DNA from 2 places in the Rhizobium sp. NLR22b genome. Region 2 is predicted to be linked to the other one. Evidence: riboswitches for the same ligand, from Rfam matches in the RefSeq annotation. Region 2 holds a riboswitch; the other holds the start of a gene.
What was found. A riboswitch is a leader RNA that binds a small molecule or an ion and turns the genes downstream of it on or off. The one in region 2 is predicted to bind S-adenosylmethionine.
Positions count from the first base shown of each region.

Region 1: another riboswitch for S-adenosylmethionine. It lies ahead of metA (homoserine O-succinyltransferase); the one in region 2 lies ahead of HJC00_RS02365 (O-succinylhomoserine sulfhydrylase).

Region 1 is NZ_JABDWM010000004.1:189,174-194,658, forward strand. It holds gene HJC00_RS08945 (ABC-F family ATP-binding cassette domain-containing protein) at 1-1,486, shown strand, start outside; gene HJC00_RS08950 (ABC transporter ATP-binding protein/permease) at 1,550-3,409, opposite strand; SAM riboswitch at 3,563-3,640, shown strand; gene metA (homoserine O-succinyltransferase) at 3,689-4,612, shown strand; gene HJC00_RS08960 (aldose epimerase family protein) at 4,731-5,485, shown strand, end outside.
Region 2 is NZ_JABDWM010000001.1:497,888-503,372, reverse strand. It holds gene HJC00_RS02375 (Hsp33 family molecular chaperone) at 1-649, shown strand, start outside; gene apaG (Co2+/Mg2+ efflux protein ApaG) at 834-1,226, opposite strand; gene HJC00_RS02365 (O-succinylhomoserine sulfhydrylase) at 1,450-2,634, opposite strand; SAM riboswitch at 2,677-2,755, opposite strand; gene HJC00_RS02360 (2'-deoxycytidine 5'-triphosphate deaminase) at 2,830-3,924, shown strand; tRNA gene HJC00_RS02355 (tRNA-Gly) at 3,986-4,059, shown strand; gene HJC00_RS02350 (hypothetical protein) at 4,084-4,362, opposite strand; partial or broken gene HJC00_RS02345 (VOC family protein) at 4,423-4,503, shown strand; gene HJC00_RS02340 (methyl-accepting chemotaxis protein) at 4,710-5,485, opposite strand, start outside.

The DNA.
Region 1 (5,485 bases), on a different contig from region 2:
CGGTGAGGAGGATCCAAATACCCTTTCCGGCGGTGAATCGCGACGGGCCGCCCTTGCCCGCGTGCTGGCGCCGGAGCCCGACATTCTCCTGCTCGACGAGCCGACCAACCATCTCGACCTGCCGACCATCGAATGGCTGGAAGGCGAGTTGCAAAAGACGCGCAGCGCCCTGGTGCTGATCTCGCACGACCGGCGGTTCCTCGAAAAAGTTTCGACGGCAACCGTCTGGCTCGATCGCGGCGCCTCGCGCCGGCTCGACAGGGGCTTTGCGCATTTCGAAGCCTGGCGCGACCAGGTGCTGGAGGCCGAGGAGCTCGAGCAGCACAAGCTCGGCAAGGCAATCGAGCGCGAGGAGCACTGGCTGCGCTACGGCGTCACGGCCCGGCGCAAGCGCAATATGCGCCGTCTCAGCGAGCTGCAGACGATGCGCTCGCAATATCGTGGCCACAAGGGCCCGCAGGGCACGGTGCAGGCGGCGATTTCGGATGCGCAGGAATCCGGCAAGCTGGTGATCGAGGCCGAGAAGATCACCAAGAGCTTCGGCGACCGGGCAATCGTCACACCGTTCTCGATCCGCGTCCATCGCGGCGATTGCATCGGTCTCGTCGGGCCGAACGGCGCCGGCAAGACGACGCTCCTGAAAATGCTGACCGGCCAGCTTTCGCCGGACGGCGGCACGGTGAAGCTGGGCACCAACCTGGAGATCGCCACCCTCGACCAGAAGCGCGAGGACCTCAAGCCCGAGGAGACGCTTGCAAACTACCTGACCGACGGGCGCGGCGAAAACCTGCTCGTCAATGGCGAGCAGCGCCACGTCACCGGCTACATGAAAGAATTCCTGTTCCAGCCGGAGCAGGCGCGAACACCGATCAAGAGCCTCTCCGGCGGCGAGCGCGCCCGGCTGATGCTGGCGCGCATCCTGGCGCGCCCGGCAAACCTCCTGATCCTTGACGAACCGACCAACGATCTCGACATCGAGACGCTCGACCTTCTGCAGGAAATCGTCGCCGGCTTTCCCGGCACCGTCATCCTCGTCAGCCACGATCGTGACTTTCTCGACCGCACCGTAACCTCGACGATCGCGCCCGCCGTGCCGGATGCGCCCGACGGCCGATGGATCGAATATGCCGGCGGCTATACGGACATGTTGGCGCAGCGCAAGGGCGCTCTCGAAGAGCGCAGGAAAGCCGAGAAAGCGGCGGAGAAACCGAAGACCCAGGAGACAACAGCTTCCGGCGCAGCCTCGAAGGGCAAGCTTTCCTTCAAGCAGAAATTCGCGCTGGACAATCTGCCGAAGGAAATGGCCAAGGCCGAGGCCGAGATCGCCAAGCGCGAACTTGTCATGGCCGATCCCAATCTCTTCACGCGCGACCCCGTTGCCTTCAACCGCCTTGCAGGCGAGATGGAGAAGCTGCGAGTCAGCCTGACCAAGATGGAAGAGGAATGGCTGGAGCTCGAAATGCTGCGGGAAGAACTGGAGGGCTGAGACTCTCGCACTCAGCCGCTTGCGTCACGTTGTAGGCAGGGGTCCTGCCGATAAGGGGGCGTCCTAAAGCGCCGGCGCGGGGACGGCGGCTGCGCCGGCACTGGCGCTGGCGCCGGTGGTCTGGGCGACCTGCTGCTGCGGCTCTTCGGATCTCGAGGGCAGAGCCTGCAGATGCAGCACCCGGGGCTGCAACGCCTCCAGATAAGTTTCAGAGCGGCCGATATAGATCATGCCGATTTCGGGCATCGAAGTCAGCACGCTGCACATCGTTACCTGCCATTCCGGCTCCATGCCCTCGAGCACTTCGTCGAAGATGATCCAGCGCGGGCGCACCAGCAGCAGGCGCGCGAAGCCGATCGCCTTCTGTTCATCGCCGTCGAGCAGCTTGTCCCAGCGGGCGCGGGTATCGAGCCTTGCGATCAGAGAGTGCAGGTCGGCCTTTTCAAGGGCCGCCTCGACCGCAGCTTGCTCGTAGGCATCGGCGTTTTCGGGGAAGGCCAACGCCTCGCGCAACGTGCCGCCCGGAATATAGGCGATTTGCGGAACGAACAGCATGTCGTCGATCGGCGGCAGACCCATCGTGCCGCTGCCGCACGGCCAGAGCCCGGCCAAGGCCTGGAACAGCAGCTTGCGGTTGACGCTATGATCGCCGTTGATCATGATTTTTTCGCCGGCCTTGATCACGATATCGGTTTCTCGCAGGCGAAAACCGCCGCATTCCTCGATGTCTTCGCCGATCTTGGCATTGATCACCACATCCTTCAGCGTCAGCCTGTCGGCGGCGGTGTCTTCATAGGCAATGCTGCCCTTCACGCCAAAGCCCTCGTCCATGTCGAGCAACGCCTGGCGGAAGTCGGTGACGCGCATCAGCGTGGCACGCCATTCGGCGATCGGGCCGAAATTGGCGACATACCAGCGCAACGCCGTATTGACCTGGTTGAAGGCGCCGACCGACATCATCAGCTGGCCGAGGGTGAGGCCGCCGGAAAAATAGGCGGGTGCGGCAACGATGATCGGAATGACGATCACCAGCCAGCCGTAGCCGGCCGAAACCCAGGTGAGATTGGTATTGGCCATGGCGAGCCGCTTGACGACCCTAAGTACCGAACTGATGTCGGTATTGATACGCCGGCGTTCGTTCTCCTCGCCGCGGGCGACGGTGATCGCCGGCATGTTCTCGTTGGCATGCATCAGCGTGAAACGAAGCTCGGCCTCCTTCGAGAACCGGTCGGCATTGAGCTTGACCAGCTTGCGGCCGACGACCTGGCTCAACACCGAGGCGGAAGCTGCATAGAAAATCGCCGCCCAGACCATATAGCCCGGTATGGAGAAGCTGTGGCCGCTGATGTGGAAGATGAAGCCGCTCGAAAGCTCCCAGAGCACGCCGATGAAGCTCACCAGAAGAATGGTCGATTGCAGCAGGCCGAGGACGAGCCCGGTCGTGCTTTCGGCAAGGTTGCGGGAATCCTCGTGCAGGCGCTGATCCGGATTGACGCCGATCAGGCCGCTGGAGGCGAGCCGCAGCGCCCGCTTTCGCTTCAGCCACTGGTCGACGAGATCGCGTGACAGGCCTTCGCGCATATAAAGCGCGGTCATCTGGTTCAGCCAAGCCTGCAACACGTTGAGCAGCAGCAGCGTGCCGGCGATCATCGCGAAGATTTCGAGCTGGTGGAAGAATTCGCCGAGGTCGCGGCGCTCGAGCGAATCGTAGAAAGGGGCGTTCCACTCATTGAGAATAACCTGGCCATAGGCCGTCGCCAGGATGACGAGGATCAGCACGGTCGCCAGAAACAGCACCTTGCCGCGAACTTGCGAATTCCAGAATGCTGAGAACATCACACCGAGGCGATATGTCAGGCTGAAATCATACCCTACCCTATCCTGCTTCCGGATGCCTGGCCTCCCTTCGATCTTGTCTGCCATCACGCTTTTCCAACACCGCCCATACTGTCATTATTAACATGGTGGCGTTACCGGTCTATCAACAGATTCTATCAGTCATTAAAGTGTGATGATTCTTGACGGGCCACTCCCGCATGCATTCGGAGTTGATTCGCGGCTCAACTGGGACTAATTAAGGCACTCCGTGGTGATTTGGCCGGCCGGCTTGCAGCCACGTTAAAAAAGTCGCTAAAGGGCCGCGTGCGGACCGGTAGCGATTTTTTCGCCGCCGGTTTTTTATTTTTGATCGAGTTGACCGCAATGCCCATCAAGATCCCCGATACGCTGCCCGCCTTCGAAACCCTGGTTCAGGAAGGCGTGCGGGTGCTGACCGAGACGATGGCGATCCGTCAGGATATAAGACCGTTGCAGATCGGCCTGCTCAACCTGATGCCGAACAAGATCAAGACCGAACTGCAGATGGCCCGTCTCGTCGGCGCTTCGCCGCTGCAGGTGGAGCTGTCACTCATCCGCATCGGCGGCCACAAGGCAAAGAACACATCCGAAGATCACCTGCTCGCCTTCTACCAGACCTGGGAAGAGGTGAAGCAGCGCAAGTTCGACGGCTTCATCATCACCGGAGCCCCGATCGAGCTCCTCCCCTATGAGGACGTTACCTATTGGGCAGAAATGCAGGAGATCTTCAATTGGACGGAGACCAACGTCCATTCGACGATGAACGTCTGCTGGGGCGCGATGGCGGCGATCTATCACTTCCACGGCGTTCCGAAATACGAGCTGAAGGAAAAGGCCTTCGGCGTCTACCGGCACCGGAACCTGAAGCCTTCCTCCATCTATCTGAACGGCTTTTCCGACAACTTCGAGGTGCCGGTGTCGCGCTGGACCGAGGTGCGCCGCGCCGACATCGAGAAATGCGAAAGCCTGGAAATTCTGATGGAATCGAGCGAGATGGGCGTCTGCCTCGTGCATGAGAAAAGGGGCCGGCGGCTCTACATGTTCAATCATGTCGAATATGATTCCACCTCACTTTCGGACGAGTATTTCCGCGATGTGGATGCCGGCGTGCCGATCAAGATGCCGCACAATTACTTCCCGCATAATGATCCGGCACTTGCGCCTCAGAACCGCTGGCGCAGCCACGCGCACCTCTTGTTCGGCAACTGGATCAACGAGATTTACCAGACGACGCCCTATGACGTCGAAGAGATCGGCATGGATCTTTAATGGAATTTCTTTCTGACCTGCCTGGTTGCGGTTTGGAACAAATGCGGGCAGGTTCCGGTCCGGAACCCTATAGCGCCGCGCGTTTTTATCGGACGCGCAAAGGAACGGACAGTCGATCATGTCGGATAAGTTGGAGCGGGAAGTTTTTGGGCAGACGAAGGCGGGCGAGACCGTCTATCGCGTCGTCATCAGGGGCGGCGGCCTAACGGCCAAGATCATCACCTGGGGTGCGGTCATCCAGGATCTGCGCCTTGAGGGTCATGAGGCGCCGCTGCAACTCGGCTTCGAGGATTTCGACAGCTATCCTCTCTACTCGGCCTATTTCGGCGCGACGCCCGGCCGCTGCGCCAACCGTGTCGGCGGCGGCGCCTTTACGCTCGACGGCAAGGACTATCAGCTCGAGCCGAATGAAAACGGCGTCACACATCTGCACGGCGGCAGCGACAATATCGGCAAGCGCAACTGGACGATCGTCGAGCATGCGGTCGACCGCCTGGTGATGAAGATCGTCGATCCGGACGGCCGTGCCGGTTATCCCGGCAACTGCACCATTCAGGCGACGTTCCGGGTGCACGGCAATGGTGAACTGTCGATCACCTATGAATCGACCAGCGATCAGCCGACGCTCGCCAATGTCTGCCAGCACGCCTATTTCAATCTCGACGGCCGCGATGATGCACTGGGCCACGACATCATGATCGCCGCCGATCACTATCTGCCGACCGACGAGAAGCAGGTGCCGACCGGCGAAATCCGGCCCGTTGCCGGAACCGAATTCGATTTCCGCGAGATGGCCCCGATGAAGCGTTTCGTCGGCAGTGAACAGGTATTGTACGACCACAATTTCTGCCTGTCCCGCGAACGCACCGCCAA
Region 2 (5,485 bases):
TGCCTCAGGCGAGACCGAGCCGGAGCAACTGCTCGGCAAGGGCGTGCTCGCCTTCACCATCGATCAGGGCAAGTTCGCCCAGCCCTATCAGGGTATTGTCGCGCTCGACGGCACCTCGCTCGAGGAGATCGCCGGCGTCTATTTCCGCCAGTCGGAGCAGATCCCGACGCGGGTGCGCCTGGCTGCGGCCGAACTCTTCGACCGTGACGATGCCGGCAAGCCGCGCCACCGCTGGCGGGCAGGCGGCCTCGTTGCCCAGTTCCTGCCGGAGGCGCCGGAGCGCATGCGCCAGCCCGATCTCCACGGCGGCGACGGCGATAACGGCGACCGTCCGCATGGCGAGGATGACGCCTGGACCGAAGCCCGCTCGCTGGTCGAGACCATCGATGCCGACGAGTTGACCGATCCGCAGGTCGGCACCGAACGCCTCTTGTTCCGCCTGTTCCACGAGCGCGGCGTGCGCGTCTTCGAGCCCCGCGCCGTCTTCGACCGCTGCAGCTGTTCGCGGGAAAAGATCGGCAACGTGCTGAAGGGTTTCACCGCCGAGGAGATCGAGGCCAGCCAGGAAAACGGCGAGATATCCGTCACCTGCGAATTCTGCTCGACCACCTACCGCTTCCAAGCAGCCGAGCTTCAGCCGGCGGAATAGGCTCAGTTAGCATTGAGAGCTGCCCCTCTCCCCGCTCGCGGGGAGAGGGGACGTGCCCTGCGAGAGGTCGGTGGGGATAGATCGATCGCGGCATGGTCCCTTCGCCCCGTTTACGGGGAGAAGGTGCCGGCAGGCGAATGAGGGGCGGGGTCTCGGCAATCTCTTGAGCGGGAGGAACTTGCCCTCAATTCAGCACGCGCAGCAGCCCCGGCGAGTCAAGCGAGAAGGCGGGGATGTCGACGTCGAACAGCTCGCCTTCATCCGTTTCCATTTGATAGTGGCCGAACATCAGGCCTGAGGGCGTGTCGAGCGGGCAGCCGGAGGAATATTCGTAGGTGTCGCCGGGGCTGAGCCGCGGCTGCTCGCCGACGACGCCGGGGCCGGTCACTTCGTCCACCTGTCCGTTCTGATCGGTGATGTTCCAGTAGCGGTTGATGAGGCGAACGGCGACGCCGGAATTGTTGCTGATGACAATCCGGTAACCCCAGACATAGCGGTCGTCCTCCGGATCGGATTGCTCCTCCAGATAGAACGGTTCGACCACGACTTCGATATCTCTTGTGAGGGCGCGATACATGCCTTGCACCATAGTCAAGATATGTTACCCGTATCTTATAAGAGGCCCGGTCCGTCAAGAAACGGAACGTTGATCAGCGGTCAAATAGTGATGATCATATGGTTTTCGATCATTAAGCCTAATCGTCAGCCTTAATTTTACTTCGCAACGCCGGCGCGGCTGAACTTGTTCCCGCGGATCGGCGGCCGGCTCCACATTGAAATCCGGCCGCTATTCCAGTCGATCAAGCCGATACCTTGGAAAGCGCCTGCGCGAAATCCTCGATCAGGTCGTCCGTGTCCTCGATGCCGGCCGAAAGCCGCACCGTACCCGCAGAAATGCCGAGTTCGGCGCGCGCCTCTTCCGTCAGGTTCTTGTGCGTGGTCGTTGCCGGATGGGTGATCAGGCTTTTGCTGTCGCCGAGATTGTTGGAGATCTTGATGATCTCAAGCGCATTCTGCAATGCGAAGGCCGCCTCCTTGCCGCCCTTCAGCTCGAAGCAGACGAGCGTCGAGCCGCCGGTCATCTGCTTGGCGATGATGTCGGCCTGCGGATGATCCTTGCGGCCGGGATAGATCACCTTGGCGACCTTGCCTTGCTCGGCCAGGAAATCGGCGATCTTCGCCGCATTCTCGGTCTGCTGGCGCACGCGCAGCGGCAGCGTCTCGATACCCTTCAGGAGCGTCCAGGCATTGAACGGCGACATGGCCGGGCCGGTATGGCGGAAATAGTCGTGCAGGTTCTCGTCGATCCATGCCTTGTCGGCGAGCACCACGCCGCCGAGACAGCGGCCCTGGCCGTCAATATGCTTGGTGGCGGAATAGACGACGATATGGGCGCCGAGCTCCAAGGGCTTCTGGAAGAGCGGGGTCGCAAAGACGTTGTCGACGATCAGCTTGGCGCCGACCTGGTTGGCGAGCCTGGCGACGCCTGCAATATCGACCACTTCGAGCGTCGGATTGGTCGGGCTTTCCAGGAAGAACACCTTGGTGTTCGGGCGGATCGCCTTTTCCCAGTTGGCGAGATCTCGGCCGTCGACCAGCGTGCACTCGACGCCGTATTTCGGCGCCAGCGTTTCTACGACCCAGCGGCAGGAGCCGAACAGGGCGCGGGCGGCGACGATATGGTCGCCTGCCTTGACCTGGCAGAGGACGGCGGCAGTGACGGCCGCCATGCCGGAGGCGGTGGCGCGGGCATCTTCGGCGCCTTCCAATGCGCACATGCGCTTTTCGAACATGTCGTTCGTCGGGCTGCCGTAGCGGGCGTAGATGAAGCCGTCCGTTTCGCCCTTGAAGCGGGCTTCGGCCGCTTCCGACGTGTCATAGACGAAACCCTGGGTGAGATAGATTGCTTCCGACGTTTCGCCATATTGCGAACGCAGCGTGCCGCCATGGACGAGTTGGGTTGCCGGGCGCCAGGTCTTGCTCATGCCATCACCTTCACATAACAAAAAAACCGGCCGCAAAAGCAGACCGGTTTCAACCCGGTCTTTTTAGCCACTTGTTTAACGTGGCTGCAAGCCGACCGGCCAAATCACCACGGGATAATTCTGCAATACTGCTGTTGGCGGCTTGCGTCAATTCCCCGAGTTTGGTTTTGTCGGCGGCAAAATGATGGATGGGGCATGATGGCTCGCGAAACTGGAATTCTGGCGGATCGCGCGATTGCGGCGCTGTTCGAAACGGGGCGTCTGAACTCCGAGCGGGAGCTCGACCGCGATCAGATCCAGCCGGCAAGTCTCGACCTGCGCTTGGGAAGCAAGGCGTTTCGTGTGCGTGCCTCCTTCATGCCCGGTCCCTCGCATCTGGTCTCGGACAAGCTCGATCGGCTGAGCCTGCACGTGATCGACCTGTCCCAGGGTGCGGTGCTCGAAACCGGCTGCGTCTATATCGTGCCGCTGATGGAAAGCCTGGCGCTGCCGGCCGACATGTCGGCTTCGGCCAATCCGAAGAGCTCGACCGGCAGGCTCGATATATTCACCCGCGTCATCACCGACTACGCCCAGGAATTCGACAAGATCCCGGCAGGTTATTCCGGCCCGCTCTATCTCGAAATCAGCCCGCGCACCTTCCCGATCGTCGTGCGCCGCGGCTCGCGTCTGTCGCAGATCCGCTTCCGCGTCGGCCAGTCCGTGCTCGGCGAGCCGGAACTTTTGAAGCTGCATGAAAGCGAGACGCTGGTTGCCAGCAAGCAGCCGAACGTGTCGGGCGGCGGCATCGCGCTGTCGATCGATCTCACCGGCGACAAGGACGGCCTGATCGGCTATCGCGGCAAACACCACACCGCCGTCGTCGATGTCGACGAGAAGGATCAGCACGACATCTTCGATTTCTGGGAGCCGCTCTATAGCCGCGGCCGCAACGAGCTGATCCTTGATCCCGACGAATTCTATATCCTTGTCTCGCGTGAGGCCGTGCATGTGCCGCCGGATTATGCCGCCGAAATGACTCCCTTCGATCCGCTGGTCGGCGAATTCCGTGTCCACTATGCCGGCTTCTTCGATCCGGGCTTCGGCCATGCGCCGGCAGGCGGGCGCGGCAGCCGCGCCGTACTCGAAGTGCGCAGCCACGAAGTGCCCTTCATCCTCGAAGACGGCCAGATCGTTGGCCGCCTGGTCTACGAGCACATGCAGGAAAAACCGGCCAGCCTCTACGGCTCCGGCCTCGGCTCCAACTACCAGGCCCAGGGCCTCAAGCTTTCCAAACATTTCCGCATCTGACGCCGGCCTGACGGGCGGCGACTTGACAGCGGCCCCCATCTGTTGGAAATCTCAGCGCATCGCGGGTGTAGCTCAATGGTAGAGCAGCAGCTTCCCAAGCTGAATACGAGGGTTCGATTCCCTTCACCCGCTCCACTTCCCTCAGTGGCGCTGTGAAACTTAGTCCCGGAAAAACCGGATCGGCTTGTATCGCCGGTGCGCGATGATCAGGCTTCGGTCAGGCTGGATGATGTAGGTCTCCTCCACCTGCTGGCCATACTGGTCGATGAAATCATGCGGGAAGCTCGATCCGGGCGGGGATTTGGTGAGCTTGGTGCGCGGCTGGCCGGTATAGGTGATGCTGCCCGGGATGGGCTCCAGCCCCGGGCCGGCGTATGTCGTGGTGTTGCACCCCCCAAGAGCGAGAGTGCCGATGAGGCCGATGATCGCGGATTTCATGTCTATCCCCTCCGAAGCTCCGAACGTTCCAATCTTACTCTGGATTGGCTCCAACTCATTGCGCAAACGCGCGGCGGCTGGTCGTTTTATTGCACGGCGCCTGGAAACATTCTTGTCGAGGCCGGCTGGCGGCCGGACTAGACGGCCCCGCAAAAAGTAAGGATGGCCGCTGCTTGCCTCTACCCGCCTGCCGGTCATCTCCGCGTTCTGAGCGGAGAAGGGGAGGTGCCGCACCCTCTCCGTCCCTCATCGCAGGACACGTTCCCCGCGAGCGGGAGAGGGATAGGATGAGTGGCAGGCGTCAGTTCCACAGGCGTCAGTCTTGCTAGAGGTCGCGGAGCTTCTGCTTAGAATTCCGTCCAATCGCCATCCTGGCTCTTCGGCGTGCTGCCTGCGCCGAAGGCGTTGGCGAGTGTCTGGCCAAGCGCGCGCGCCGGTGAGGCGGCCGGCCGGGCGGTGCCTTCGCCAGCGATGCGGATCGATGTCTTGGCTGCCGTGCGTACCGTGGCTCGCGGTGCAGCGGAGTGCGGTGCTGCAGTCGGTGGTCGGGACGATGTCATCGGTGCTGCTGCGGCAAAGGCGCCGGTGCCGGTCAGACGGAACTGGCCGAGCAGCATGTTGAGCGCCGATGCTTCGCTGGCGAGGCTGTGGCTGGCGGCCGTCGATTGCTCGACCATTGCCGCATTCTGCTGCGTGCCCTGATCCATGGTATTGACGGCGGTATTGATCTCCTGCAGCCCGATCGACTGCTCGCGCGAGGCTTCGGCGATCGCGTGGACGTGCTGGTTGATTTCCTGCACTTCGGTGACGATCACGTCGAGCGCCTTGCCGGTCTCGCCGACCAGCGTGACGCCGGTCTGCACATGCATGCCGGAATTGGTGATCAGCGACTTGATCTCCTTGGCGGCATTGGCCGAGCGCTGGGCGAGCTCGCGCACTTCCTGAGCGACGACGGCAAAACCCTTGCCCGCCTCACCGGCGCGTGCCGCCTCGACGCCTGCATTCAGCGCCAAGAGGTTGGTCTGGAAGGCGATGTCGTCGATGACGCCGATGATGTTGGAAATTTCGCCAGAGGACTTTTCGATCTCATGCATGGCGGAGACGGCCTTGCGGACGATCTCGC